Regions from separate parts of the Alteromonas sp. G5_S2_22_S1 genome, predicted to be linked through region 2. Evidence: predicted binding sites of a transcription regulator. Region 2 holds the regulator's gene; the other holds the start of a gene.

Region 1 (16,005 bases), on a different contig from region 2:
TTTCGGTAATACACATCGTAAGCCGACGAGTTAAGACCAAACGCACTCAAAGTGGGTGAACCGTCGTACAAAAGTGGGGTGAACTGAAACTGCCCTGAAGATGGTAACCCACGGACTTGGAGATTTGTGGCCACTTCACCACCGCCACCTTCTACTTTAATACCAGGAACATAACGAAGCACGTCTGCTTGGCTACTCATGGATAATTTTGCTACCTCCTGCGCCCCCATAGACGTAGTCGATTGTGGCGTTTCAGCCACCAATCGCGCTCGGCTCGTACCCGTAACTACGATTTTTTCATAGTCTTTCTTTGTTTCTGCCGCGTCTTGTGTATCAGCTTGAGCGTTGTCCTGAGCCAAAGCGTTTCCGGCTAAAAGCGACGAAATAGTCGTCGCAAGAAGTAGTTTTTTCACTGTGTATCTCCAACCGTTTGTCATTTTATTAGGTGTTCTATTACGGATTCCCACTATGCCGTACGCAACACCACCATTTAACTTCCCATTTACAATAAAACACAATTTTATCACTTTCAACCCAAAATGAGTTTTATTTGTAAATTTTTGTGTAATAATTGCCATATCACTAACTCATATTGGGTAAACATAATGACAGAGACTAATCAGCGCGACGCGCAATTAATTGAAGATGCAAAAGCAACGCTAGTTAAAAACGACCTCGGAGGCTATACAGTCCCAACACATGGGCTTTATCCGTTTCAATGGAACTGGGACTCAGCGATAGTAGCCTTGGGCTGGCTACCATTCGATGAACCCAGAGCCTGGGAAGAAGCGACATCATTACTCAGCGCCCAATGGAAGTCGGGAATGGTGCCTCACGTTGTTTTTCATCAACACTCTGACACGTATTTTCCCGGCCCCGACATTTGGGGCGTAAAGAACATACCCGATAGCACCTCGATTACGCAGCCCCCTGTGCTAGCAACGGTCATCAAATCATTGTTTGAAGAATGTAAAGATAGAGCATTAGCCGAAGCCCAGATAAACACTATAGTGCCTCAACTTATCGACTCTCATTTGTGGTGGTATAAACAACGCGACCCTGAAAATACGGGGCTAGTGGTAAGCTACCACCCATGGGAATCAGGCATGGACAATAGCCCTGCATGGGACGCCGCATTAGAAGCCGTACCCTGCGTAGATTGGGAATATACCCGCCGGGACACTAGTCATATTGATGCGTCAGAACGCCCACACAAAAAAGAATATGATCGCTTTTTGTATCTTGTAGATTTTTTCCGCAAGATGAATTTTGACGATACGTTAATTTATCAAGACTGCCCCTATCGCGTGAACGATGTCAGTATTATTTCCATACTGCACCGTGGTACGAAAGATTTACTAGAAGTGTGCGAAAAAATTGGAGTAAGTAACGAGCAAACCGCCTACCTTGAAAAACGCTTAAGCCTTACCGAAGAAGCGATACAAAAGTTGTGGTGTGCAGAAACCAACCTATTTCATAGCTTCGATACCCGCAGCAATAGCTTGTGTAAAGCACGTACATCGGCGGGATTACTGCCGTTTTTCGCTGGTCTTGTTGGTGAGCACCAAACACAACCGCTTATTTCCGAACTAGATAAATGGCTTGAGCACAGTGAATATGCCATTTCTTCTACTCACCCTGAAGATCCTAATTACGAGCCTCAACGTTATTGGCGCGGGCCTATATGGCTTCATATTAACTGGATGATAGCCCTTGGCTTACAAGATTACGGCTTTGCTCATCAAGCTCAACGTATTACCCACGGGAGCCGAGCGTGTATATATACCAGTGGCTTTAACGAGTCTTTTCACGCTGAAACAGGTGCGCGAAGTGGCGGTGCAGACTTTTCATGGACCGCAGCCATGGCTTTATATTGGCTACTACCTAACACCTCAGAAAAGGATTAAGGAGCGAAGGGTATGACCACGCAACCAAATTTTGCATCAAACGATTTTCTGCATGATCACATCAAGAGCATTTTGGCTTTTTACGAGCCCAATGTTGATGCCGTCTCAGGTGGCTTCCATCAAAATTTTATGGACGATGGAAGCATATTTGATGAGAAAACACGTCACCTAGTTAGCTCTACGCGTTTCGTTTTTAACTACGCGAGAGCCTATTTAGCTTATGGCGATACTCGATACAAAGCCCGTGTTGAGTCTGGCATTCAATTTTTGCGAGATTATCATTTACAAGAAGATACTGGCGGCTACGCTTGGTTACTTGATGTAAACGGTAAGGCCTGTAAAGTCGTTGATGCCACTAATCACTGCTACGGCTTGGCCTTTGTTATTTTGGATTACAGCTGGGCACTGCGAGCTGGCGTTAAAGAAGCTGAGCTGTATATTCATGATGCCTTCGAATTAATGGAAACCCATTTCTGGGATGCTGAGTACGGCTTGTACAAAGATGAGTTTAACGCAGATTTTTCTCGCTGCAGTGATTACCGCGGTCAAAATGCCAATATGCACAGCTGCGAAGCGCTTATTGCGGCGTTTGAGGCCACCGGTCACGGTCCGTTTTTAGAACGCGCCTTGCTGCTCGCTCACAATATCACCGAGCGCCAAGCGGATAAAGCTGACGGTCGAATTTGGGAACACTATACCAAAACTTGGGAAGTTGATTGGGAATACAATAAGAATGATCCTAAAAACCTTTTTCGCCCTTGGGGATTCCAACCAGGCCACCATACTGAATGGGCAAAACTACTACTACAAATTCATCAGTATCAGCCACAGGATTGGTTAGTCGCACGCGCCCGCTCACTATTTGACGCTGTCATTGATATTAGCTGGGATAATGAAAACGGTGGCTTGTATTACGGTTTCGCACCGGATAGCCGTATCTGTGATGATGAAAAATACTTCTGGGTGCAGGCTGAATCTTTTGCGTGCGCGGCGCGTTTAGCCCTAGAAACAGGGGAAGATAAATACTGGCAGTGGTACCACCGAATTTGGGACTATGCATGGTCATATATGGTCGACCACAAATATGGGGCATGGTTTAGGATTTTATCAGCCAAAAATCAAAAGCTAGAGACCACAAAAAGCCCTGTAGGCAAAACCGATTATCACACAATGGGCGCATGTTATGACGTTCTCGATGCACTAAGCTTTTATAAATAAGCGTGAATAAACAATATAAGCGCCATCCCCCTTTTGTGGGCGGTGGCGCTTTATTTAAACGCCATTACATCCAAGACTTTCGCGTAGACTCAACTTCGAACAACACGTTATTTGCAAGCGTAAAGACATATTGTTCAGGTAAAAAAGGAACAGTTACAGCGCCAGACGCCAGCACAAACTTAATTGTTGCTAGCTTCCTTCTCTTCATGAACACACTTTGCTTTACGATGACCTCCTGCACCTTGTGAGGTTCGAAACACTGATAGTCAATTCCAATCCGACCGCTTCTTATATACACGTATTTATTGTCGTAAGAGATTCCCCACCGCCACCACCTTAACGTGAGCAATAGTCCAATTACGCTATAAATAACCAACGCCCCCACCACGATATCTAAATGAAGGGATATGGCGCCAATAGCAAAGAAAACTAAGAAGGGGATGGACCAAACAGCAAGCAGCCAATGCTGAATAAATCGCTTACTAATAACCTGATACGACTGGCCCTTTAAATCGCAACCTGGCATCACTTCTTGGCTTAGTTCAATAGCCTCGGTTTCGGTAACTGACGGCACAATGAGCTTATTAGGCGACATCAACTCTTGCACTTGCTGACTTGCGGTAGAGTTTTGCTCGAAGTATAAATTTACCCGTTTTAGTATTTTATCTAACCAGTCTTGTTTCGCGGTGATCATCTGAATGCGCGATGAACGCATGCTAACTTCCAGCTTATTTAAAAGTCCGCTGCGGCGAATATACCTGTCCTCAGCGCGAGAAAGGGTGTAGCCATAGAACGTAAATAAAGCACCGCCTACGCTTAATAGTGCAACTAACGCCATCAACATCATTAGCAGCACAAAGGCATACAGCCCAAATTGCCACCACGCAACGGTTTGTTCACCCACCAGTTGATTAAGCTGTAGCCCTTTATCAGCAAGCCACTCAGACACTATACCAAAGAGATCATCGTAAAACGGAGCGGCGACACCCAGAATGATCCATACGCGGTTGTTGGTAATGCCGTGAATAATAATATCTTTAACTGAACGACGATTTAACACCTCTTCTGTTGCATCATTCCTATGCTCAGCGCTTGCCAAGATGGGAACTTCAGCCCCTGACATGCTTCTACCCTCACTATCACCATAGCTAATCGTTCGTTCAGGGCTTGGCAAATCGTGCGCTTTTTTCTCGTACAGTACTTGTTTTTTAAGCGCTTCAGCATAGGATTCAGGCACAGCAACTATCTTAGCTTCTTCCTTGCCACTGCCTGCGGTATCCAACACCACCAGTGCATATCCGAATGGGCGATAATAGAAGGGGCGTTCAATTTTCACATTTTGAATTCGCCATAACGGTAAGTTGGTATAGCGACGCTGAAACACGCCATGATGTATTTCTACATGCTGCTTATGCACCCGAAACTTGTACATTAGGAAACTAATGACGCCGCTCCCTCCCGTAGAAAGTAGCAAAAAGCCAGCAACGGCTAATACTTCTGGCGAGAAAAGGTTGTCCCAAATATTAAAGGATACGGCCAACGCTGGTACCGCGTATATCAATCCCTGCCCTGCGTTACTGATATTACGTACCGTAAAATATAAAATGGATATAAGTGCAAGGCGCTGCCATTCGCCACCCGTCTCTACTTTAACATTCGGTTGTGACACCGCAGAGGATACCGGCTCAGACATTAGCGAGCTCCTATATCCTTGTGTGCTAAAATAAATTCCCGTAGCTGTTCCGCTTTGTCCAACGTAAGCCCTGGTATCTCAAAGGTGTGCATTTCTCCACCGGCTGAAAACACTTGTAAAGAAGCAAGCCCAGCCCATCTATCTAACGGCCCTCTATTTACTTCAACGTGCTGAACGCGCAAAATAGGTTGGCAAGAAAGTTTGCGAAAAATGAGCCCTGATTGTTTACTGATGTCCTGCTCTCTTATTGCATAGAATATTCGGACATCTGCAAAAACGTGGTAGAGCGCCCAGATAGTCGCTAAAGCAACGATAGCCGTGACAATGTATGGGTAGGCCTTCAGTAAATCTTCAGGTATCGACCAAAATGGTTGGTATTTAAGCCCAGTAGCAATGCTTAGTAAAACAAGCGCAATTAGCCCAATAGAGAAAATATTCATAGCACGGTACTTTTTAGAAATAGGCAATAACGCTAACGTTTGAAGGTTAGGAATATCTTCTACATTAAGCTGGTTATTTGAAAACACGGGGTTTTGAGCCGTACTTTGAACGCTATCTGTCATAACAATAATTCCTTTTACCTTGATTAAAACGCGCAAAAATAACCTACTCGTTTCAATAAAAGACTAATAACAAAAAAGAGGGCGAACCCTCTTTTCTTTAAATGCTAACGGGCCTACAGCCGCTTAGTCATCGACTTGCTGTTCGTTCAACCAATCGTGTAGGGCCTTCATGTCGTGTTGAACTGCCATTTGCAATTCTTCCACCCAATCATGCACGTTCTCCCACCATGTAGGGTGGTCACCTTGTTGAATTTGGTTAGCAATACGCTGAACGCGAGCTAAGCCCACAGAGCCAGCTGCCCCCTTTATTTTATGGGCTTGAGAGCACACTTCTGACTTTTCGTCCGCACTTAAGCTGAGCTGCAGTATTTCCATGTACTCGGGCATTTTTTCTTGGAAAACTTTAACACTCGCGCGCACCATTTCGTCCCCTATTGTATCTACCAACATCTGCAATAAGTCCATATCTAAAATGTTACTTAATGTTTTGGTTGGCTCAGGGCGCTCTACTTCACCGTCTACCTCAAGCGGCGCTGGCGGTGCGTGGAATAGGTCGTTAAACACTTCAATGACACGAGATTTTTTGATGGGTTTAGCGATGACATCGTCCATCCCGTTTTCAAGATACTCGTCGCGCTTTTTAATCACGTTAGCCGTTAATGCCACAATAGGCGTCTGCATGACCAAATCTTCTTCAATCAAAGTACTCGCCACGTCAAAGCCCGTCATATCTGGCAATTGAATATCAAGTAAAATAAGGTCGTATTGATTAGCTCTTGCTTTATCAATCGCCTCTTGACCCGTCATAGCGACATCCACTTTTTGACCCAGTTTTTCAAGCAACGCTTTAGCCACCATTACGTTCAGCTCGATATCTTCTACCAGTAAGATATTTAACCCTGTAACTTGAAGCTGCGCCACTTTCATTGGGCTATTAGAAATTTGTACTGGCAGTACAATCTCAAAACGGGTGCCTTTACCCTCTTTACTCGAAACGTGAATTTCGCCGTTCATTAAATCGACCATTTGCTTACAAATGGCTAAGCCAATGCCTGTTCCCGTAGCCGACTGATGATCCGGGTGGTCTACCTGGTAGTACATGGCAAAAATTTTATCAATTTCGCTTTCAGGAATACCAACACCTGTATCTTCAATAACAAAGGTGACGTAGGCCTTGTCACCATCGGGTTTAGTCGATGACACCGATAAACTCACATGGCCTTTTTGCGTGAACTTCACCGCATTAAACAATATATTCCAGAGTATTTGGCGAAGGCGTGTCCCGTCTATTTCAACGAGACGTGGCAGCGGTTCATTAATACTGGTTTTAAGCTCTAGCTGCTTATCTGCAGCCAGTAAGCGGATAATACTGCTAAGTTCTTCAGTGAAGTCTTTGAGCGAAATTGTTTTAAGGCTTAATTCAAGTTTGTCCCTATCTAACTTATCAAGGTCGATAATGTCATTGAAAATATTGCCCAAAGTAATCGCACTTGCATAAATAGTGCTTACCCAGCTGAACTGCTCATCTGACAATTCTGTGTCGCGCAACATTCGGCTTAAGCCCACAATACCGTTTAGCGGCGTGCGAAGCTCGTGACTAATCGTGGCAATAAAACGGGTTTTGTCAGTACTGGCTTTAGCAGCGGCATTTTCGGCTTGTTTGCGTTCCGTCATGTCTCGACCAAACGACAATAACCCCAAACGATTACCTTCTTTGTCGAAGAAAGGCACGCGCTTCATTTCGAAGTAGCGTCGGCGGCCATCGGCGAAGCGCAGCCATAACTCTTCCGTAATACTTGCGTTGGTTTCGAGTACCTCGTGATCACTGGCAACAATTTGTCGGGCCAGTTCTTCTTCGTACACGTCTTTAGGGGTTAACCCCAGAAGCTCTTGCTCAGTTTTCCCCGTCATTAACTCTGCAATGCGGTTACAACCTGCAAAACGGCCCTCTTCGTTGCGGTAATAAATGAGGTCGGGAGAGGCATCAATAATTGAACGCAATAAAGTAGATAAGCGGCGTGCTTGTGCCTCTTGCTCTGACTTGTCTTGAATCTCTCTTTCTAAGTCTTTGAACAGCGCTTCGCGCTCTTCTTGCGCCTGTTTCCTCTGCTCTATCTCGTGATTAAGCTGGCGAATATTACTTTGAAGTTCTCGATTAAGGAAAACATCCTCTTCGCGCAAGCTCTCTAGTTGACTCACTACCTCTTTAAGATTGGTACGTGAGTTTTCTAACTGTTTAATTAATTCACTAAAGAAATACAGCACCCACGGTGCCGACAGCATAGTTAGAATAACTGCGCTGATGAAGTCATCAGGCTGAACTTGGCTGCCCATGCTAACGCGAATTACGTATGAGCCGCCTAGCGTAAATACAAGCGAAAGAACAACAAATAGTATGCTGAGCTTTAGCGTGCCGAAACGCTGCACAAATTGAGCAAAACGAATTGCCCAAGAATCGTTGGGTGAATCTGAATGCATGTACGTCTAATATAAGCTTATTTTGCCTTTATCCTATCAGGCTTTCACCACTACGGGAATGCGTTAAACACGCTAACTGTAACCTCATAACGTAACGCTACGTTTTAAACGGCGACTTTTCTGTAATCTCATTAATATAACGGGTGTTAACCCAACCTACTTTTGTAAAGGAGACTTTCGCCCACTCTCCCTGCTTTTCTAGCACCTTTAATACTTCACCTTTGTGCAACCCATTTTCAATAAGAGGAAAAGAGACATTTGGCCCTTTACGCACATTGAGTGCGTTAGCACTTACGTTAGCCACGCGATTTACCGGGCTGGCAATATGTCGCGGCACGGCATCGTGCGCTTCTCTTTGTAAGCTGCCCGTATGGACACCGTTACTTTCCGTGTGCGTTTCGTCTTCACTTATTTCAAGCAGTACCTGTTCTCTGATTTGATGCATCGGAAATGCCGGACCAGGGTCTACTTTACGCGAAGGCGCTATCTCATCGTGACCTACCACAACAGAAATTGGGTAGTGTTCGCAAAGCACTTTGCACAGGCTTATTGTGGAGGCAATCTGAATATCAGTATATTTATGCCAATAGCCTAAAACTGATTGGTTGGGGTGTTGTGCAGCTATCACTTCACTTTCTCTATAAACGTTCCCAAACCAGCTTTCATAGGTGCCGTCGCCTCTAGGCTTTAGTTGCCCGGCATTATCTAGCTCTATTCCTATGGAGTATCTGTTTAGCCCGCTTCGCCCCTTGTAATGACTTTTGCCAGCGTGCCACCCTATTTTGTTGGTGGGCAACATTTGAACGATATCGCCGTTACGCCCTAAAGCGAAGTGCGCTGAAACACCACTTTCAGCATTAGTTAAGACGTTGACAGAGGAGTCTAAACTACTTCCAGCAGTGAAATGAATGACAATGGTATCGGGAGCGCCAGTCTGAAACGCCCCAGAAGTATTCGGTGAAGCAGTAAATTTGACATTTTCACCAATGAGGCGGTGTTCGTATACATCAAATGAGAGCCTAGGTGTCGCGTGTAGGATAGTCATTCAATATTCCTTATTGATTAGTTTGCACGCGACTACAGTGAATTTTTATTCTTTTCATATCACCAGAGCTTACGCATTGTTTGCACTCTCAGCGTGCGTGAGCATACTGCGAACTACAGGCTATGTTTTTACCTAGCCTTACATTTGAACAACTTTTAACCAATATAGCAAACAGCTAATATTTGTGGAATCATAACTTTACAATTTAATAAAAATACACAGCAAACCCACATTGACAACATAAAACAACGAAAATAAAGAATATTTATTCACCATTAAAATTCAAATGAGAACTAATATCATTTATGTACTGGTGAATTATTAATTTTTTCACTTGATAACATTTTTATTACAATTGTAAGCAACGGGATATAAATACATGTATTTAAAGAAATTAATTATATTTATACAAAAACTATATAACGCTTACAATTTTAGCGTTTGATTTTAGTTTTCAATGTGGGTATTTTGTACGGCCCGCATGGCAATAATGCATAAAAATGCGGAAACGACTGGTATCCTCTAATAATAAATAAACGACAAGAAAGACGCATATTGCGAGCAATACCGCGCGCAAGCAAAAAAGACGTCTAACAATGTTGTGATACGCACACCTAGGCGCATCTACACGCAACGCATACCTTGCCCAGTCTTAAGGTTGAAGGAGTTAAGAGATGAGTTTATATAATCCCAATGATTCCCGGGACAACTGTGGGTTTGGCTTAATCGCTCACACTCACGGGGAAGCCAGTCATGAATTGGTAACCACTGCAATACACGGCCTTGACCGTATGCAGCATCGTGGCGGTATCGCCGCAGACGGGAAAACCGGTGACGGCTGTGGTTTATTACTACAGAAGCCGGATGCGTTCTTCCATGCAATCGCCGAAGATAATGGCTGGAAACTCAGCAAAAAATACGGCGTGGGCATGATTTTCTTAAGTCAGGACCCTGTACTTGCGCAAGCCGCGCGTGAAGTACTTAATGAAGAACTTGAAAAAGAAACACTTTCAGTAGTGGGCTGGCGCGAAGTGCCTGTTGACCGCTCGGTACTGGGTGAATTAGCGCTTACAGGCGTTCCACAAATTGAACAAGTATTTGTGAACGCACCAGCGGGCTGGAGAAAACGCGACCTTGAGCGTCGCTTATATATGATCCGTCGCCGCGCTGAAAAACGCCTTGAAGCAGATCCAGATTTTTACGTAGCGTGTTTATCAGGCTTAGTAACGATCTATAAAGGCTTGGTGATGCCAAAAGACTTGCCAGCCTTCTATCACGATCTTGCCGATGAGCGCATGCAAAGCGCGATCTGCGTTTTCCACCAGCGCTTCTCGACAAACACGTTACCACGCTGGCCGCTAGCTCAACCCTTCCGTTTCCTTGCGCATAATGGTGAAATTAACACCATCAAAGGCAACCGCGACTGGGCAATGGCACGTGCCGCGAAATTTTCAACGCCACTTATTCCAGATTTAAAAGACGCCGCCCCTTTCGTGAATACCGAAGGGTCTGATTCGTCATCGCTGGATAACATGCTAGAGCTATTTCTAGCTGGCGGTATGGATTTATTCCGTGCCATGCGTTTACTGGTTCCACCAGCCTATCAAAACAACAAAACCATGGATGATGACCTTCGTGCATTCTACGAGTTTAACTCAATGCACATGGAACCATGGGATGGCCCTGCCGGTATCGTTTTAACCAACGGCCGTCACGTAGCCTGTAACCTTGATAGAAACGGCTTGCGTCCAGCTCGCTATGTCATTACCAAAAATGGGTTTATTACTCTAGCCTCAGAAGTAGGTATTTGGGACTACGAGCAAGCTGACGTGATTGAGAAAGGCCGCGTTGGTCCAGGTGAAATGCTTGCCGTAGATACTTACACGGGCAAAATCTGGCGCTCTACAGAAATTGATGATGACCTTAAAGCTCGCCACCCTTATAAAGAGTGGTTAGATAAGCACATTCGTCGCCTTACGCCTATTGAGCAGCTTGATGCCTCGCTTATTGGTAAGCGCGTGTTTGACGACGATGCCATGGCGGTCTACCACAAGCTACACGCCTACAGCTACGAAGAAATTCAGCAAGTTGTAAAAGTACTCGCAAAAGATGGTCAAGAAGCCGTTGGCTCAATGGGTGACGATACGCCAATGGCGGTAATGTCATCGCGCCAGCGCACGGTTTATGATTATTTCCGTCAGCAGTTTGCCCAGGTAACCAACCCACCTATCGACCCACTGCGTGAAAACCACGTTATGTCGTTGGCAACCTGTATTGGCCGCGAGCAAAACGTATTTAGCGAAACATCGGGTTACGCTGACCGCGTGTTATTCGACTCGCCGGTATTAATGTATACCGACCTTAAACAATTGCGTGAATTTAACCCAGACAACTACTACTCAGAAGTAGTAGAACTTCAATACGCACCGCAAGAGGGCTTGAAGAAAGCCATTGAGCGCGTGTGTAACGAAGTGGAAATGCTGGTTAAGAATAAACGTGCTGCGTTTGTTATTCTGTCTGACAGAAACATCAAGCAAAACCGCTTGGTGATCCCAGCCGCGATGGCCGTGGGTGCGGTACAGCGACGACTGGTTGAAAAATCACTGCGCTGCGACGCGAACGTTGTTATAGAAACAGCGAGTGCCCGTGACCCGCATCACTTTGCCGTACTTATTGGCCTTGGTGCAACGGCGGTTTACCCATTCCTTGCCTATGAAACTATCGAGCAGCTTTGCGAAAAAGGCGAGTTAGATATTTCTCCTATGCAGGCTACGTTGAACTACCGTAAAGGTATCAACAAAGGCTTGTATAAGATCATGTCTAAGATGGGTATCAGTACAGTCGCGAGCTACCGTAGCTCTAAGCTCTTCGAAGCCGTGGGGATTAACAATGAAGTAATGAATCTTTGCTTCAAAGGCGTGACCTCACGTATTCAAGGCGCAGGCTTTGATGATTTCCACCAAGATCTCATCAACCTGAATCGCATTGCATGGCTTAAGCGTAAGTCTGTTGATCACGGTGGCTTACTTAAATATGTGCACGGTGGCGAATATCACGCCTATAACCCAGACGTAGTTAGCACGCTGCAAAAAGCGGTTGTGTCGGGTAACTATGACGACTACCAGCAATACGCCAAGCTTGTTAACGAGCGTGCCCCTGCACACATTCGCGACTTGCTGGCCATTAATCCAGACTGCGATCCTATTGATATTAGCGAAGTAGAAGCACCGGAGAACTTGTTCCCACGTTTCGATACTGCGGCTATGTCAATTGGTGCATTAAGCCCAGAAGCCCACGAAGCACTGGCTATTGCAATGAACCGTTTGGGCGGTCAGTCTAACTCGGGCGAAGGTGGCGAACACCCTTCTCGCTTTGGGACTGAAAAGAACTCTAAGATTAAGCAGGTTGCGTCAGGACGCTTCGGTGTGACACCTCACTATTTGGTTAACGCTAACGTTATTCAAATTAAAGTGGCGCAAGGTGCTAAACCGGGTGAAGGCGGTCAGCTTCCTGGTGATAAAGTGAATAAATACATCGCACAGCTTCGTTTCTCTGTGCCAGGTGTAACCCTTATTTCACCACCACCGCACCACGATATCTATTCAATTGAAGATTTGGCTCAGCTAATTTTCGATTTGAAGCAGGTTAACCCAACGGCGCTAATATCAGTAAAACTGGTATCTGAACCGGGTGTAGGTACTATCGCAACGGGCGTAGCAAAAGCCTATGCCGACCTTATTACCGTATCAGGGTACGACGGCGGAACAGGTGCAAGCCCATTAACGTCAGTTAAATATGCGGGTAGCCCGTTCGAACTAGGTCTTTCTGAAACGCAACAAGCCCTTATCGAAAACGGCCTACGTCATAAAGTACGCGTTCAAACCGACGGTGGTTTGAAAACTGGCCTTGATGTGGTTAAAGCGGGTATTTTAGGTGCCGAAAGCTTTGGCTTTGGTACTGGCCCAATGGTAGCACTAGGTTGTAAATACCTACGTATTTGCCACTTAAACAACTGTGCGACCGGTGTTGCAACCCAAGACCAAAAATTGCGTGATGATCACTTCATCGGCTTGCCTGACATGGTAATGAACTACTTTAAGTTTATTGCTCAGGAAGTACGTGAAATCATGGCATCTATGGGTGTTGCTAAGTTCGACGATCTTGTTGGCCGCACAGAGCTACTTAAAGTATTAGATGGCATTACTGCTAAGCAAAACCGTTTAGATCTATCGCCTCTACTTGCGCAGCCTAAGGCCGGTGAACATACCCGTTTGTTCTGTTCACAAACCACAAACGCGCCTATTGATAAGGGTGAGTTAAATGCACAGATGCTTAAAGATGCCCAGCAAGCAGTGGTAGACGGTGAGTCTATTACGCTTAAATACCCTGTACGCAATACCGACCGCTCTGTAGGCGCGTTGCTATCAGGTGAAATTGCTAAACATCACGGTAATCACGATTTTGAAGATACCCCAATCAAAGTTGAACTTACCGGTACGGCAGGTCAAAGCTTCGGTGTGTGGAACGCTGGCGGTTTACACATGCATCTTGAAGGCGATGCCAACGATTATGTAGGCAAAGGCATGACAGGCGGCAAGCTTGTTATCCACCCGCCGCGCGACATCTCTTATGATGCCCACGACAGTGCCATTATGGGTAATACCTGCCTATACGGCGCCACTGGCGGTAAGCTCTTTGCGGCAGGCCGTGCAGGCGAACGCTTTGGTGTACGTAACTCAGGCGCCATCGCGGTAGTTGAAGGTATTGGCGATAACGGCTGTGAATATATGACAGGCGGTATTGTAGCTGTACTTGGCCCAGTTGGCGTTAACTTCGGTGCCGGTATGACAGGTGGTTTTGCCTATCTTATGGATGATGGCGACGACCTCGATAACCGCGTAAACGCCGAACTCGTTGATGTTATGCCAATTGAAGATAAAGCGATTCTTGCTGAACACTTACGCGGCTTAATTAACCAGCACTACGAAGAAACCGGTAGCGATCACTCGTTGTCTCTGCTTACTGATTTCGCCGCAACGCTGAAACGCTTTAAGCTTATTAAGCCAAAAACCAGTGATGTGAAAAACTTGCTTGGTCACATCAGTCGTTCAAGTGCTGAATTACGCATTCAGGCTCAGTAGGAGGATTTAGTTTATGGCAAAGAACGTATATCAATTTGTCGACGTTGAACGTATCGATCCGCCGAAAAAGCCGATCATGGTACGTAAACAAGAGTTCGCGGAAATTTATCAACCGCTCAGCCAATCTCAAACCGAAGGCCAAGCAGACCGCTGCTTGGACTGCGGCAACCCGTATTGTGAATGGAAGTGCCCCGTGCACAACTACATTCCCCAGTGGTTAAGCTTGGCAAACGAAGGCCGTATTTTAGAAGCTGCGGAGCTTTCTCATAAAACCAACAGTTTGCCGGAAGTATGTGGTCGCGTATGTCCACAAGACAGACTGTGCGAAGGTGCGTGTACACTGAATGACGATTTTGGTGCGGTAACCATTGGTAGTATTGAGAAGTACATTACTGATACAGCCTTCAAAATGGGCTGGCGTCCAGATATGTCTGACGTGGTATGGACCGACAAGAAAGTCGCCATTGTTGGTGCTGGCCCGGCAGGGCTTGCTTGTGCTGATATATTAGTACGTAACGGTGTTAAACCTGTTGTTTACGATAAGTACGAAGAAATTGGCGGCCTACTCACGTTTGGTATTCCGTCTTTTAAATTAGAGAAAGACGTTATCAAGCTACGCCGCCAAATCTTTACCGAAATGGGCGTTGAGTTCGTACTTAACACCGAAATTGGAAAAGACATCCAGTTCCAGGACTTAATCGATAAGTACGACGCGGTGTTCTTAGGCATGGGTACATACAAGTCTATGCAAGGTGGGTTCGACAATGAGCACGTAGAAGGGGTATACGATGCCCTTCCATTCCTTATTGCCAATACCAACCGCGTAATGGGACTTGAAAAAGACCCAGCCGATTTTGTTGATATGAAAGGTAAGCGCGTTGTGGTGTTAGGTGGTGGTGATACCACCATGGACTGCGTGCGTACCTCTATTCGTCAGGAAGCGGCGCAGGTAACCTGTGCATATCGTCGTGACGAAGAAAGTATGCCGGGTTCACGCCGCGAAGTAGTTAACGCTAAAGAAGAAGGTGTTGAGTTTAAATTCAATCTTCAACCTTTGGACATCGCCGTTGATGAAAACGGAAAAGCCTGTGGCGTTAAGTTCGTTAAAACCGAGATGGGACCACCGGATGTTAACGGTCGCCGCCGTCCTGTTGAAGTAGAAGGTTCAGAACATGTTCTAGAGGCTGATGCGGTTATTATCGCGTTTGGTTTCCAACCGAGTCCTGCGCCATGGTTTGCCGACTTTGGCATTATGCTTGACGAAAAAGGCCGCGTTCGCGCACCTTCAGCAGGTAAGTTTGCATTCCAGACTTCGCACCCACAAGTGTTTGCGGGCGGTGATATGGTACGTGGCAGTGACTTGGTTGTGACCGCAATCGACGAAGGCCGTAAAGCCGCAGAAGGTATAATGGACTACATTGGCGTTTAAGCTACGCTAACAAGACCTTTGACAAAAGCTCGATAGCCCTGCTATCGAGCTTTTTTAGTTTTGGCTCACTCAGGAAATACGGAAAACGTCGATGGCATACGTTAATAGACCAAGGTTTAGTTGAACCGAAGGTGCGACGGCTCTACTATCGTACGAACAACAAAATATCATTACGTAATTGATAGAGCCGGCCCATGAAGAACGTCGACATAAAAACACTCACTCTTTGTTTTGCATTGAACTGTGCGGTGAGTAATGTGTGTTTTGCCGATACCATTTCGGTAGAAGCATCCTCGGTGAACGCGCCTGCTAAAGTACAAAGTTTGCCGACATCAGTGTCTAAACCTAATACTGTCTCTTGTCCTGCCCAATTTCAACAGGTGAAAATTGCCAGTGATGCTCGTCAATGCCAGTCGTTTGACGAAAGCATGACGGCGGTGATGGTGTATCACTCCCCCGCTGAGCCTGGTGCTCTGGTAAACCTTTATCAAACAGCGCACCCGGCCCTTAAGGCTCATTCTCCAGTAAACG
Region 2 (16,005 bases):
CATTTGCCGGTAAGTGAAATTATGACGCAAAGCCCTGCGCAAATAACTGGAAATAGGACTTTGTTTGATGCGCTAGCACTAATGACAGAAAAAAATATCCATCACCTGCCCGTTATCGATCATCAGTCACTGGTGCCCTTAGGTATGGTAACGGCGAGTGATATTATTCGCCATCAAAGGGGCAACGTTCTCTTCATTATTGGCGAGCTTAGTAAAGCTGAAAACTTGTATGAATTGACTCGGCTGTCCTGGCAGCTACCTCACTACTTTGCTGCTCACGCAAAAAAAGCGGGGGATTATGATATCGCCGGAAAAATTTTGTCTCAGGCCACCGACATTATGACAAGAAAGTTGATTGGCTTTTTTCAACAAGCCAACGGCAAAGCCCCTATGATGTTTGCTTGGCTTGTGTATGGTTCTCAGGCAAGAGAAGATCAAACAATGGGCTCAGATCAAGACAACGGCTTGTTATTGGCAAAGGCCCCGACTAAAGCGCAGGCTGACTACTTTTCCAAGATGTCGGAATATGTTTGCAATGGCCTAGCAAAGTGCGGCATAAAGTTGTGCGATGGCAACATAATGGCCAGTAATCCCGCGCTTCGGCTGTCACTAGACGAGGCCATAGAGGAGGCACGGCACTGGGTAAAGGCACCGACAAAAGACGCCATCATGCACTTTAATATCTTTCTTGACGTGCGCTGCGCCGCAGGTGACGTCAGCTTGTTTAAGCAGCTACAAAAACAGCGCGCTCCTCTTATGCAACAAAACATGTTTTTGGCTGCTCTGGCAAGACACAGTAATGAGATTTCTGTTCCGTTATCGATGTTTCAGAAGTTTATTTATGAAAAAGCGAAAAACGACAAACAAAAAGAAAAGGATGTCATTGACCTTAAAACCCGAGCGGTAGCGTTAATTAATAATATAGCCCGTATTTATGCATTGGCGGACGGGATCACACTACCTAATACCCTTGCTCGTTTAGACGCATTATCATCTCGCTCTCAACTGTCAAAACGAGATGCCACTAATTTGCGCGACATTTGGCTTTTCTTAAACAGATTGCGCTGGCGTCATCAGTTGGAAAATAAAGTGACCGACAATAGAGTGTCGATATCGAGTCTATCGTCCATAGAAAAACATCAGCTTAAAGCTGCATTTAAAGCCATAGATAGAACCAATCAGGCAATGGTAATGAAGTTTTCTGGCGGCGTAGGTTAAATGCGATGATAAAGCAGTTTATACAAGCGTGCGCTTCAGTGTTTTTCGATAAAAACAGGTTTAAAGCAAAGCTTCGAGAACGCTATGTAGGTAAGACTTCATTTGCCGCTATCGATTTAGAACTTACCTCCCTGCAGCCGTCTAAAACACAAATAACCTCATTGGGTTATGTGGAAGGTAAGAGGATGCGAATTTCTCTTGCATCAAGCGGATATCACGTAATTAATACCCGTGCTGACTTAGGGCAAAGCCCGGTCATTCATGGTTTAACGCAAGACATATTAGAAAGAGGAGAGGAGCTTGACGAAGCACTGCGTCACTTACTGCCACTACTAAAGCGTAATATCCTGATATTTCATAACGCTAAACTTGACCTAATGGCACTTGACCGAGCGTTCAAGCAGAATAATTTACAAACAGTAGAGGTGATTTACATTGATACCCTACAACTGGCGCTATATCAGTTAAACAAACAACATCAGGTTCTTCCTAATAATAGCGCTACGCTTACGGTGTGTCGGCAGCGCTTAGACTTACCCGCCTTTCCCGCCCACAATGCATTAGACGACGCGTTAGCCACGTTACAGTTATTTTTTGCGCAACTAAACGAATTAGGGATTACCGGCGAAGACTCATTAAAGGCATTGCTGCATACCAAGGCTGTGGGTCAATATCAATTAGGCTGAGCTACTCGCTTTGCCTTTTGATTGGAAGATGGGCGTGGTGATTTTCAGAAATGCTTTTTATCACTACCGAAGGCGCTTTCAATTGGTTTCTTCCAGATGTTTTTGCCGCATATAAATTCTTATCGGCTTCCAGCATGACATGGTCGATTGTTTTGCTAGCATCATCATGTTTAATGGCGAGCCCTGCGCTTAGTGTAATGCGCCCGTATTCAGATGCAGAGTGTGGAATATTTAAATCGTAAACAGTTTTCAGCAGACGCTCGGTCACTGCTGTTGCCCCTTCCACATCAGTGTTAGGCAATATGACCAGAAACTCTTCGCCGCCAATTCTTACCAGCTTATCCATGGGGCGTAGCAGCGCATCATTAATGGTCTTGCTGACCTTCCATAAACAACTATCGCCGTCTAAATGGCCATACATATCATTAAAGAGTTTGAAATGATCGATGTCGAATATGACTAAGGCAAGGGGAGTAGAGGTTCGAAGCTCATTTTTTACTAGCCGAGGAAGGTAGTCATCAAGGTAGTGCCGATTGTACGCACCAGTTAGTTTGTCTACATAAATGAGCTTTTCGAGCAGGTCGTTCCTCAGCTTATGATTAATATGTGATTTCACTCGGTTCCGCAGAGTACATGCATTTACAGGTTTCACCACAAAATCAACGCATCCAGAGTCCCAGCACCGAGTCTCTTCTTCATCGGTACTCGATGAAGTAACAAAAATGATAGGGATGTGAGCGCATAAAGGCTTACTCCTTAGAAGCGCGGTGGTTTGATGCCCATCGAGTTCAGGCATTGACACGTCCATTAAGATTAAATCAGGCGTGTGAAACTTACAGTACTCAATAGCCTCCTGTCCTGAACTCACAGAAGTACAGGGAACCGTGTCCTCAAGTAATGTTTCCAGTACAAGTCTGCTGCTGGCTTGGTCGTCAACGATAAGCACTTTACAATCTTTTAAAGTACGCTCGCCAACTTGCTCAATATACACGCTCGCTCCTCAGTGCGGGTGATGACTTCCATAACACACATTACTCCTCAACGAAGCAATTGTAGATTAATCATAAGTTGAATATTGAACCATTTGGTTCACATTATTTACATAGTTGCAGCGTTCCTACATAAATAATTGGAAAATCGCAAGTCCAAACACGCCAACTGTACAAAGCACGCCAATCATGTAGAAATAGCTTCTGGGGCTAGGGTTTTTTTCCGTAGCTATTGCGTAGTATAGCCCCATATGCATTATTCGGCATAATGCATATATCCATATTAGTAACGCTAATAGCGTTGTTGGTGCGCCTAAAAACATGCATAGAATGGCAGGAAGCGTAAATTGGTGTACGTTCTCTAACGAATTATGAAAGGTTCGGTGGCTTCTAAATACAAAACTATCATGACTTAACTCATCACTAACTTTACCCGGGATATACTGGGATTGTCTTCTGTGTGCAATGGCGGCCACGATGTTTTGAACAAACACAGTAAAAATAATCAGTAACAGGCCGGCAATGCTATAGGTATAGACAGCGAACATACGAACTCCTTTTCAGCAGATTTGATATTTTTGAAATGCGAGCACATTAATGCTCAAAAAAGTTAGCGTTAATACCTACGCCACGCGCATTAGAAGAGATCGCAATAAAAGATGAAGCGAAGCACCAAATTTTCAGCGCTTCGACTTGTTTACGCGGTTTTAAAAGCCAACAAATACGTTCTTTTGCGGTGAGGGGCTAACATTTGGGGTTGTAAATAAAATGTAAAATTTGCTGCAAGTGCTATAATTTAGGCTATCGAGTAAATAAAAAGGTGCCTATTATGAATGCTCGAATTCTTGTAACAATACTGTTTTGTTTTGTAGTTGGTGGGTGCACGTCTACTAATAACAATCAGGCAGATGCTACACCAATATTATTAAACGATAGCCTCTTTCCCTCTTTTAGTTTGTTTCCCGTCGAGCCGCCCGAAGAGATTTTTTACTTAGATGAAGACGCACAGCAATTTGCAGAAAAAGCCGTGCATGAAAAAAGCATTTTACGAAAAAATGTGAAAGGGTTAGTAAAGGCCATTTTCGATCATTCTGACCGCGGGATGCTTTATCGAAACAGTGCCAATACTACAGCAAATACCACGTTTAATAACCGCGCTGCCAATTGCCTTTCATTGTCTATTATGACTCTGGCGTTAGCTGAACACGTTGGGCTTACCGCCACTTTTTATGAAGTAGATATCCCAGAGTATTGGACTCGCCGTGAAGGATTTAGCTTGCTTAACGGGCATATTAATTTGCGTATTTCACTACCTAATGAAAGCCCTGTAGCCTCGGTTGGCGGAACGTGGGCAGATGTAGATTTCGACCCTCAAATGTTACGCAATTACTTCCCAAGAAAGGCAGTATCGAGAGACAAGGTTATAGCTATGTTTTACAACAATAAGGGCGCTGACGCTTTAGTGGCGAACAGTTATACCCGAGCCTACAGCTATTTTAGAGCCGCAGCCAAAATCTCCCCTGCGTTACAGCAGACCTGGGTAAATTTGGGCGTTTTGTACCGAATGGTTGATGAGTATGAGCAAGCTGAGTTGGCCTACAAGCATGCGTTAGCACTGGACGATGAAAACTTAACGGCATGGGAAAACTTATCGATTCTTTATACCTATCAAAATAAAGATGATGCGGCCCTAAAGATAACTCAAATGGTAGAGGCAAAACGTAAAAATAACCCGTTTTATCACTATATCTTAGGTGAGCAGGCCTTTGAGGCTGGAAAAGCCGATGTGGCAATAACCCATTACGAGCGAGGGCTTAGGCTTGATAACGCACGTCATGAACTATTGTTTGGAATGGCAAAAGCATTTCATGAGCTAGGTGATGTGAGTAAAGCAACGCGTTATCTTAAGCACGCAGTTAAGCATTCTCCGAACGAGCAAGAAAAACAGCGTTATTCGTCTAAATTAGCGTCGTTGGCTAGTCGCTAATGCGAGGGCAAAAAAAAGCCGCAGACTAGCTGCGGCAAAGAATAACACTACAAAAGGAACTTAATTTATATAACGCCCAGCTCACGAAGGCGCTCTTGCAGGTATGACCCCGCAGTATGACGTTCTGAAAGAACAACATCTGGTCTAGGGTGTAAGAATAGTGGCAATGAAATACGAGATTTCGTCATGTCAGCGCCATCTGGGTTTACAACCCTATGCGTAGTTGATGGGAAATATCCGCCTGATGCTTCTTGAAGCATATCGCCGATATTCACAATCAAATTCCCGAAGTCACAAGGAACCTCTAACCAACTACCGTCTTTAGCTTGTACTTGCAGTCCAGGCTCATTGGCTGCAGGTAAGATAGTAATTAAATTAATATCTTCGTGTGCAGCAGCGCGGATTGCGTCAACTTCTTCATCACCTTTAAGTGGTGGGTAGTGCAGTATACGTAGCAAGGTTTGATCTGAGTCTTTGATCATGTCACCTAGCGGTTGACTGTACTTACCGCTCACCTCTGAAGGAGAGTGTTTTTCTATCCAGCCTAGTAACTCTTTCGCTAAGCCATTTGCTTCCTCATAGTATTGAGAAATCTGAGGGCGTAGTGTGTCTGGGCACTGACCCCACGGATAAAAATGGTAATACTCTTTAATATCTTTTTTCGTAAAGCCTTTGGCTACCTCAGAAACACTCTGAGGGAAAAATCCGTCTTGTTTACCTTTGTTGTACAGGTAATCATTCTTCTGTTCACTGTCGAAGAAGGCCTGCCAATTATCGTAAATACCTTGAACCAATGACTGCTGGATAGGGTGGTTTTTTAAAACACCGAACCCGGTTTCGCGAAGTGACTTCACGAATTCTTCTTGAGCGTTGTCCGCTTGGTAATCTACAGCAACTAATTGCATAACTTTATCCCGTATATATTGACTGCGGCATTATAAAGGTAGACGGGCTACAGAAAAAAGTCGCAGAAATTGATACAAATCAACCCCGCGATGAATTTGCGCGTAATGTACATAAACCTGACCAGTTAGTCTAGTATTTTCTTGACCAACTGGTCTAATTTAATGAAATTTAACCAAGAGAGAGGTAAAAGCCCGCTAGCGCGGCGCTCATTAAGTTTGATAACGTTGCAGCAATAACAGCTTTTAACCCCAGTCTCGCAATTTCTTTTCTGCGTGTTGGTGCCATAGCACCAATTCCACCCATCAAAATGGCGATAGAAGAGAAGTTTGCAAAACCACAAAGTGCAAAGGTGATAATGGCCTGAGATGCTTCAGACAGCTGTTCTTGGCTTTCTAAGAAGTTGAGATAGGCAACGAACTCGTTTACCACCATCTTCTGTCCAATAAAGCTGCCTGCAAGTTGCGCTTCTTCCCATGGAACGCCGATTGCCCATGCAAGAGGTTGAAGCACATAACCCAGGATCCCTTCAAACGTTACGTTTTCATAGCCAAATAACCCTGCTGTCCAGCCTATAAGACCGTTGAACATGGCAATAAGTGCTATAAAAGCAAGTAGCATTGCACCTACGTTTAACGCAAGCTGCATGCCTGATGCGGCGCCGCTGGCGGCTGCATCAAATACATTGGCGTAGCCGGTATCTTCCGCGTCTACGTCATGTAAATCTTCGTTGGGTTTGGTTGTTTCAGGCAAAATGATCTTTGCCATCAATAAGCCACCCGGTGCCGCCATAAAGCTGGCTGCAAGTAAATATTTAAGCTCTACACCCATGCCGGCGTAACCTGCCATTACAGAGCCTGCAATGGAAGCAAGGCCCCCCACCATAATGGCGAAAAGCTCAGAACGGGTCATGTGTGGGATGAATGGGCGAACGACTAACGGCGCCTCAGTTTGGCCGACAAAAATATTGGCCGCTGACGACATAGACTCAGGACGACTTGTGCCTAGCGCTTTTTGTAGAAAGCCACCAATCACCTTAATAACAATGCCCATTACCTTAAGGTGGTATAAGACCGCAATTAGGGCTGAGAAAAACACGATAACAGGAAGCACGTTAAAGGCGAAAATAAACGCTATCGATTTGTCGCCAATAGGGCCAAATAGAAAATTAATCCCTTCTTGGCTGTAGGCAATAATATTGGCGACAAATTTTGTCGCGCTTAACAAGACTTCTTTACCAGGTTCCGAGTACAGGACAAAGGCGCCAACCGATGCTTGAATAGCAAATGCGCCGCCTACAGTGCGCAGATTAATACTGCGTTTTGCGGAGGATAACGCGAAAGCAATACCCAGAAGGACGGCTATGCCCAGTAAACTTACCATAGTAATGTTCCCTTAAAGAAGCGCTTGCTGAATGTGTGATTTAATCACATCTAATGCAATTTGGTTTTTGCCACCTTGCGTCACTACTACGTCGGCAGTGAAGCGGCTAGGTTCGATAAATTGATGATACATTGGCTTAACAGTCTCTTCGTACTGTTTTGCCACAGATTCAATACTGCGACCACGTTCTTTAAGGTCACGCATCATTCTGCGCATTAAACAAATATCTAGTGGGGTATCGATGAAAATTTTAACGTCGTACAAGGGTAGTAAGTCGGTACGGGCTAGCAACATGATACCTTCAAGTATTATTACCGGTGCGGGGTTTAAACGCTCCGTTTCAGGTAAACGTGTGTGCGTTTTATAGCAATAATGTGGGTAGTCGATAGGTTGACCGTCACGCAATGCTTGTAAGTGCGCTTTTAAAAGCTCATGTTCAAAGGCGTTGGGGTGATCATAATTGTTCTTCTCACGCTGCTCCATGGGAAGATGATCTTGCGCACGATAGTAGTGATCTTCGCGCAGCACTTGAACGGGACGTCCTTGGGCACTGAAGCCGTTGAACAAATTTTTTGTAAAAAGAGACTTCCCAGAGCCCGAAGCCCCAGAAATGGCAATAATAAGTGGCGATTGCATAGTACTATAAAGCTGGTTTTGTTGGTGCAAAGATACGCGTTTAGGCCTCGCGAATCAATGCCATATTCGCAAGTTATCAGATTTTGGATCGGTCTTTGCTAGAACTTTATCGTATTTTCAAGGTATTGCAGGCTGTTTACTTAATTAGCAAAAAATAACAAAAAGTTCTCCAAGTGGTCAGTTTTTAGTTAATTTCCAACAATTTCAATATCCTCTTCTCTTATAGATGGTAACGCGTAAGAGTGTTGTTTCGAACGCGACCCTTCGCCCTGTGCCCTAGGTGGGTAATACGTTTCTTTTTCTTTAGAATAGCGAACGAACACCTCATCAAGCGCCGCGCGTACTTCACTGAGCGTTTTATCAAGGTTCGCGTTGAAATCTGGGCGTTTACGCTTGGTATGGCCCAGTTCTATCAGTCGACCGAAGCTTTTATTCGCTAAGGCGAGCAATTCAGTTGGCACGTCTTTATGGGGGGGAAGCGGCTCGCCAGGGTGCTCGATGCAATATTTAACCAGTGCGGTGTAAAAACATAACGGTTTATTTTGTAGTGTAACAGCTTTGTCATCGATACCATTAGAAATTGTCTTTTCTTTGAGGTTGATGACTAATTTAGGCGTAGGTGGAATTATCTCTTCTACTATTGCGCGACGCTTTTTAGTTCGGTTTGATACCGCGAAGAAAGGGGTAAGAAGCATTGATAATGCTAGTGCAGCCCAACTGAACGATAGTGCACTTAAAAGGCTTTTGCCTCGCATTTCTACCGTGATTTCTTGCTCGGCGTTTTTAAAGCTTGTGGTGACAAGTTTTGGATACTGGCTAAAGTCTTCTTTCGTTGTAACCACACCTTGTATCTCTCTTACGAGGACAGGGTATCTTTCATCTTTGAGTGTAGCGTTTAATCTGCCAAGATAGCGAAAGATTGCAAATTGATTAACCGGCGTATTTAACGTGTTATTTCCTACATCTAAAAACGCACTGTCTAGACTAATTCTGCGCTCTACCTTGTCTAGCGCTCGATGAATGGAAGCTTGATAAGACAATAGCTGAGTTGTCAGCGCAATGCATTGGAGAAGTGCTATTAGAACAACCAAATTTAATGCGATAAATGGCTTGGACTTAAAGTGGAGCTGTTTATTACCCATTAATTACACCCCTCTTCCAATGTAATAGTTTTGTAATAGGGGCGAGGATGGGCCATGGCTATTTCGTGCACAACGCTTTGCATCGCGCAGAATAAGTCGGTGTTCTGAGTTTGCATTTTTAAGAACCACTGCATACCGCTTACGCTCTCTTGAAGGGGAGTGGCATAGTTTCTAGAAAAGCTATCTTTGTCTTCTTGTGCCCAATACGAAGAAATAATATCAATCTCACCCGCAAGCAGGGCCCGTCTTAACTCTTGGTGCGAACTGTAGTAGACGATATTTACATTGTTATCGCTTAACCCCAAGTTCTGCATAACTGTTTTAGGAACAATGTGTCCTGAACGACTGCTAGGGTAGTCAAGTAACCCAATTCGCTTTCCCAATAGGTATTCTTTGGATAACTGAGGGCGTTCTCTTAACGCTATAAAGAACGCAGAGTAATCTGGGTGGGAAGCAATTTTAGTTAAACCATATATTTGGTCTGCGCCGAAGGCGTTTACCACATTACTTTTAACGAGCGCTAAATCGACGACGCCATGGTTAATGTATCGGAACGTATCATAATCACTTTGGCCGATGGTTACTTTCACTTCACCGTATTGCCGTTTTATCGTTTCATCATTACACAACCGTTGCCTTGCCATTTCGGCAATGCGTCCATCGGTAACATAGACTGAAAAAACGTCATTATTTCCTACAAGTTCGGTTTTGCAGGTTAAATATTGACCAGTTTGAGGGGCGATGTCACTAAAAGAAACGGAATTTTGAAAATAGTTTATCGAACCGCACAAGATGGCGGCTAACATAAAAATTATCCATTTTCCGGAAGCAACAATTCTGAAATTCGTCAAAAAAACGACCAAATGAATTAACGATTTATATAGTGATTTCATCAGTTAAGGTTATTTATTGCAATAGGTAAATTTATTTTAAGGTGTTAACTATATGAAAAATGGTTAATTTTTATAGGTAAACCTGATTTTTATTAAACGCTGTTTATTAGTCGCATATGTGGCAAGAATAGGTTCAGCTATTCGTCGCAAATTGACAATAATAATAACAAGTAAATTAACTTGACCATGTGGTCAAGTAATTTTTTGCAAACTCACTAGCCTCGGGCGATTGCTGTTAAATAAAAATGTAAAATTGTAATAAATTTGACACGAACCTTTACGACAATTTGTCGGGTTCAGTGAAAGTCATAGGTTTTATGTAGTACTTTTTGCACTACACTAGGCCGAGTAAAAAAGAATTTTAAACAAAAAGGGAAACACACACATGAGCTCATCAGCTAAATTCAGTCGCATTGCGGCTGCGGTTGCGCTGTCAATCGGTTTGTCGACCACTGCAATGGCGCAAGAAACGTCATCTGCAATGGAAGGCCGCATCCTTACCCCTACAGGTGCACCTGCTGCGGGAACATCTGTTACTGTTATTCACGAACCTACTGGCACAGCCCGTGAAGTGGTTGTTGGCGCTAACGGTACGTTCAACCTTCGTGGCCTTCGCGTTGGCGGTCCTTACAGAGTCGTAGTTGACTCTGACGAATACCAAGACACCACTATCGATAGCGTATTCCTAGAGCTAGGTAACCCATTCGGCGTTAACCTTACGCTAGAAGACGCAAGTGATATTGAAGTTATCTCTGTAAGCGGTAGCGCATTAACAGCGACAGCGTTTGGTGCAACAGGCCCACAGACTGTATTCAACTTAGAGGCGCTAGAAAATACACCAGCTATTAACCGTAGCATCGGTGATATCGTGCGTGTTGACCCTCGTGTTTTCGTTGATGAAAGCTTCAACGACTCGATTAGCTGTGGTGGTGCAAGCCCGCGTAACAACAGCTTGACCCTAGATGGTATTCGCATGAATGACAACTTCGGTCTTAACAGCAACGGCTTCCCAACCGAGCGTATGCCTTTCTCTTACGACGCTATCCAACAGGTAGCCGTTGAGCTTGCTCCGTTTGACGTTGAGTACGGTGGTTTCACTGCGTGTAACATCAACGCAGTAACTAAATCAGGTACTAACGAAGTTCACGGTGGTGTTTTCTACGACTTTACGTCTGATTCTTACCGCGGCGACGAAGTTGACAGTGTAGAGCGTGACAACGGTAACTACACAGAAAAACGTTACGGTTTCAACGTTGGTCTTCCACTAATTAAAGATAGCCTGTTCCTTTTCGCAGCTTACGAAAAGCTTGAAGGTGTTCAGCTTTATGATTACAACGCGCTGGGTAGTCGTGTAACTCAAGACGACATCAGTCAGGTTTCACAAATTGCGCAAGACGTGTATGGCTATGATGTAGGCGGTACACCGGGTTCTGCGCCAGTTGAAGACGAAAAAATTCTTATTAAACTAGACTGGAACATTAACGCAGACCACCGTGCTTCATTAGTATATAACTGGAACGACGGTTTTAGCGTAAGCCAATCTGACGGCGGTTCTTCAAGACTTTCTTTAAGTAATCACTTCTACGAGCGAGGCGCTGAACTAACTACTGTTGTAGGTTCACTATACTCAAACTGGACTGATGACTTTTCAACAGAGCTTCGTATTGGCCACACTGACCTAGATAACCGTCAACAGTCACTAGACGCAGCTTCTGGCTTCGCTGAAGCGCAAATCAGAACTGATAACGGTGGAACTATCTACATCGGTCCAGATGACTCTCGTCAGTCTAACGACCTTAACTATGAAGTATTTAACTTTAAACTAGCGGGTACTTATTTCTGGGGTGACCACGAAATTACGGCTGGTGTTGAATACGAAGAAACTGACGTATTTAACCTGTTTATGCAGCAAACTGTAGGTGAATACCGTTTCGACAGCATCGCTGACTTCGAAGCTGGTCTTGTTGATCGTATCTACTACAACAACTCTGCGGGTACAAACAACCCAGCGGATGCTGGTGCTTCTTTTGCATTCGACGTAACTACCTATTACGTACAAGACGAGTTCTACCTAACTGACGACCTCAAAATCATGGCTGGTCTTCGTTATGATACATACGGCTCTGACGATACGCCTCGTTTGAACGAAAACTTCACTGAGCGTTATGGTTTTGCCAACACTGCAAACGTAGATGGTATTGACCTTCTTCAGCCACGTTTCGGCTTTACCTACACAGTTAACGAAAGCTTAGAACTACGCGGTGGTTTAGGTCTTTACTCTGGTGGTAACCCTAACGTTTGGATCTCAAATGCATACTCTAACGACGGTGTAACGAACATTGGTACTCGTGAACGTCAAATCAATGGCTTCGTAAGTGGCACTACTTCATTGTTTGACCTAGAGCTAACTGGTCAAGGTCGTCCGATTTACGACGTACCACAAGAGCTATTTGACGTAGTAGCGAACACTAGCCTAACGGATGGTGACGGTAACACTAACGCAACTGACCCAGACTTTGAGATTCCTTCTGAGTGGAAATACGCGTTAGGTTTCACCTATGTAACTGAAAATGACTACCTAATTAACGCTGACATGATCTATACCGATCGCCAAGATTCAGCAATAGTTAGAGATGCGAACATTGTTTACAACGGTGAAAACCGTTTCGATGGTCGCCCAATCTACACCAATATTGACTCAGGTCGTAATGAAACGCAGGACTTCATTCTAGGTAATGTTGATTCAGGTGATGACGGTAGTTCACTTGTTCTTTCAATCGGCGTAAGCAAAGAGTGGGATAATGGCTTCGATATGGGCGCTTCATACGCTTATGTTGACGCAGAAGATGCTAACCCAATGACAAGCGCAGTAGCGTTCTCAAACTACGCTAACTTTGCAACAAGCGATCCTAACAACCCGTCTGCGGCAACGTCTGACTACGCTGTTGGCAACCGCTTTAACTTCTCACTAGGTTATACTGCAGAGTTCTTTGACGGTTATGCAACACGTTTCAACTTGTTTGCAACGGCTAACGAAGGTAAGCCTTTCTCTTACGTTCACAGCAACAACTCAGCGTTCCCTTGGGATGGTGTATTTGCTCGTCAGCTTATTTACATTCCTGAAGTAAACGATCCGAACGTAGTGTTTGTTGATCAGACAAACCGTGATGGTGATGTACTTCAAACTGCGGAAGAAGCTCAAAGACAGTTCAACCGTTGGGTTGAAGATAACGGCTTTGAGCGCGGCGAGATCCTTGAGCGTAACAGTGAAACTGCTGATTGGTGGTTTAAAGCTGACCTACGTGTATCTCAAGAGCTACCTGGCTTCTATGAAGGTCATACAGCAAGCGCGTTCTTCGTAATCGAAAACTTGACCAACTTAATCAACGACCAATGGGGTGACTTCCGTCAAGGTAGCTTCGGCGGTGATGAAGTTATTGCTGCGGACTTCAATGACGCAGGTCAATACGAGTACAGCGCGTTCTCAAGACCAGAGCAGAGCGTATCTCGCGGTCCTTCTCTTTGGGAAATCCGCGTAGGTGTTAACTACCGCTTTTAAGAAGTAGTAAACACTAACTACAAGTTGTAGTGTTAGGTGCCACTCTCCTTAACTGGAAGTGGCACTTTTTTATGCCTGCGATTTATCTCACACACCTGTTACTGAGCGCGCATAGTCTTTGCTTATGATCTAAGTCTCTCCATTGAACGAACAAACACATGATAAATTTTTAGATGCTCGCAAGGAGGGCTTATGTCAAAACGTATGCTAATGGTAATGACGTCTCACGAAATTATGGGTGACACCGGCGAGAAAACCGGCATGTGGCTAGAAGAGTTCGCTGCGCCATACTACGCATTTAAAGATGAGGGATATACAATCACCTTAGCGTCACCGATGGGCGGCCAGGTACCGATTGACCCCAATAGTCTTGCAGACGACGCAATGACGGACGATTCGATTCGATACACGAAAGATGAGCTGGCTCGAAGCGCCATAGCGTCTACTATTCCGCTAGAAGATGTACGTGCAGATGAGTTTGACGCTGTCTTCTACCCGGGCGGTCATGGTCCGCTATGGGACTTATCAGATAATGCGCATTCCATTAAATTGATTGAAGACACTATCGCAGCCAATAAACCCGTTGGGGCTGTGTGCCACGCGCCCATCGTGCTAAAAGATGTTAAGACGCCAGATGGCAAATATTTGGTTGATGGCAAGCAGGTTACTGGCTTCTCAAATAGCGAAGAAGCTGCGATGGAGCTTACTGACGTAGTCCCTTATCTGGTTGAAGACGAGCTAGTTAAAAAGGGCGGTAAGTATGAAAGCGCGGATGATTTTGCTGTTAAAGTCTGTACAGATGGATTGTTGGTGACGGGGCAAAACCCGCCATCGTCACGTCCTGCAGCCGATGCATTGATCAAACTTCTATCTTAAGAACGTTTTAATTTGTAATGTAGTTGGAAACCGCATCATGTATGCGGTTTCTTGTTTTCGGTTGCCTAGCTTTTAGCGCCCTGGCTAGACATTCTCAAATAAATCTTCTACGCGCTGTCTTAATTCTTCAATTTTAGTGACATCAGCGGGAGCGATGAAAATGGTATCATCACCAGCGATTGTACCTAACACGCCATCTTTTTTACTTAGCGAGTCAAGTAAGCGGGCGATAAGTTGAGCTGCACCTGGACTAGTTCTTATGATGACCATCACGTTGTTGTGCACAATGTCTAATACAAGCTGTTTGAGGGGGCTTTTAGCCGTAGGCATACCTAACTCAGGGGGAAGGCAGTAAACCATATCACCGCGCGCGTTGCGCGTTCTCACAGCCCCAAATTTACTTAACATTCTTGAAATTTTAGACTGACTGATATTGTCAAAGCCTTGTGCTTTTAATGCGTCAACAATTTCGCCTTGTGAACCATAACTTTCCGCTTTAAGAATCTCTTTAAAAGCCTTGATGAGTTGCTCTTGTTTTGCGTTTGCCATTAGCGCTCTTTTCTTTTCTGAGGGTTTATGTGTGGTGAATTTTATTTGTTATGCCCATATTGTGCCGTACAGGTAGACTTTGCGCAATTTCTTTGCATAATCATTCATGATAATGAATATCGAGATAAAATCGCCATAAATAACGTTAATAAGACGATCCGGTGATTGAGTTTTCCCCCGCGTTGCATTAGTGTGACGTTCCGTTTAAATACGTGAAGTAATCCCATAGGAGAAATGGTATGAAAGTAGCCGTGTTAGGTGCTGCCGGTGGTATTGGTCAGGCGCTGTCTTTGTTGTTGAAAACACAATTGCCAGCAGGTTCAGATTTAGCGCTTTACGACGTAGCGCCAGTTGTTCCTGGTGTTGCCGTTGATTTGAGCCACATCCCCACTGCGGTAAAAGTAACCGGTCACGGTAAAGATGACCTAGCTGATGCACTAACTGGAGCAGACGTTGTTCTAATTCCAGCGGGTATGCCTCGTAAGCCAGGTATGGATCGTTCTGATCTGTTCAACATCAACGCCGGCATTGTTAAAAACCTAATCGAAGGTGTAGCTGATAACTGCCCGAACGCGTGTGTTGGTATCATCACTAACCCAGTTAACACTACTGTTGCGATTGCAGCTGAAACGCTAAAAGCAAAAGGCGTTTACGACAAGAATAAGCTTTTCGGTGTAACGACACTTGACGTTATCCGCGCTGAAACGTTTGTTGCTGAACTTAAAGATGTTGACGTATCTTCAGTGCACGTACCGGTAATCGGTGGTCACTCTGGTACTACAATCCTTCCTCTTCTTTCACAAGTTGAAGGCGTAGAGTTCACAGACGAAGAAGTATCTAGCCTAACCACTCGTATCCAGAATGCGGGTACTGAAGTGGTTGAAGCAAAAGCGGGCGGCGGTTCTGCAACTCTTTCAATGGGTCAAGCAGCAGCACGCTTCTGTCTATCTCTAGTTGCAGCAATGCAAGGTGAGAATGTGGTTGAGTACACTTACGTACAAACTGACGACAGCGACGACGCAGCATTCTTCGCACACCCAGTACGCCTTGGCGCAAACGGTGTTGAAGAAATCTTGCCATACGGCGAGCTTAGCGCATTCGAAGAAAAAGCGAAAAACGACATGCTTGAAGGCCTACGTGGCGACATCAAGCTAGGCGTTGACTTCGTAAACGGCTAATCGGTG

Evidence for each region. Region 2 encodes ArgR, which controls arginine synthesis, uptake and breakdown. Its sites were predicted from a motif close to ANTGAATANNTATTCANT; they were not measured.
Region 1: the regulator ArgR is predicted to act here: its motif matches at 8,941-8,958, upstream of ACTRWF_RS11910 (N-acetylmuramoyl-L-alanine amidase).

The regions. Positions count from the first base shown of each region.
Region 1 is NZ_JBQKUJ010000010.1:30,185-46,189, reverse strand. It holds gene ACTRWF_RS11940 (TonB-dependent receptor) at 1-413, opposite strand, end outside; gene ACTRWF_RS11935 (MGH1-like glycoside hydrolase domain-containing protein) at 606-1,907, shown strand; gene ACTRWF_RS11930 (AGE family epimerase/isomerase) at 1,920-3,125, shown strand; gene ACTRWF_RS11925 (PH domain-containing protein) at 3,190-4,818, opposite strand; gene ACTRWF_RS11920 (PH domain-containing protein) at 4,818-5,381, opposite strand; gene arcB (aerobic respiration two-component sensor histidine kinase ArcB) at 5,505-7,859, opposite strand; gene ACTRWF_RS11910 (N-acetylmuramoyl-L-alanine amidase) at 7,957-8,904, opposite strand; gene gltB (glutamate synthase large subunit) at 9,579-14,045, shown strand; gene ACTRWF_RS11900 (FAD-dependent oxidoreductase) at 14,059-15,474, shown strand; gene ACTRWF_RS11895 (hypothetical protein) at 15,669-16,005, shown strand, end outside.
Region 2 is NZ_JBQKUJ010000012.1:102,020-118,024, reverse strand. It holds gene ACTRWF_RS13730 (DUF294 nucleotidyltransferase-like domain-containing protein) at 1-1,218, shown strand, start outside; gene ACTRWF_RS13725 (exonuclease domain-containing protein) at 1,224-1,904, shown strand; gene ACTRWF_RS13720 (diguanylate cyclase domain-containing protein) at 1,906-2,895, opposite strand; gene ACTRWF_RS13715 (MAPEG family protein) at 3,022-3,441, opposite strand; gene ACTRWF_RS13710 (tetratricopeptide repeat protein) at 3,723-4,880, shown strand; gene ACTRWF_RS13705 (isopenicillin N synthase family dioxygenase) at 4,946-5,785, opposite strand; gene ACTRWF_RS13700 (NupC/NupG family nucleoside CNT transporter) at 5,955-7,166, opposite strand; gene udk (uridine kinase) at 7,179-7,802, opposite strand; gene ACTRWF_RS13690 (hypothetical protein) at 7,991-8,944, opposite strand; gene ACTRWF_RS13685 (substrate-binding domain-containing protein) at 8,944-9,837, opposite strand; gene ACTRWF_RS13680 (TonB-dependent receptor) at 10,223-13,396, shown strand; gene ACTRWF_RS13675 (type 1 glutamine amidotransferase domain-containing protein) at 13,589-14,272, shown strand; gene argR (transcriptional regulator ArgR) at 14,357-14,821, opposite strand; gene mdh (malate dehydrogenase) at 15,061-15,999, shown strand.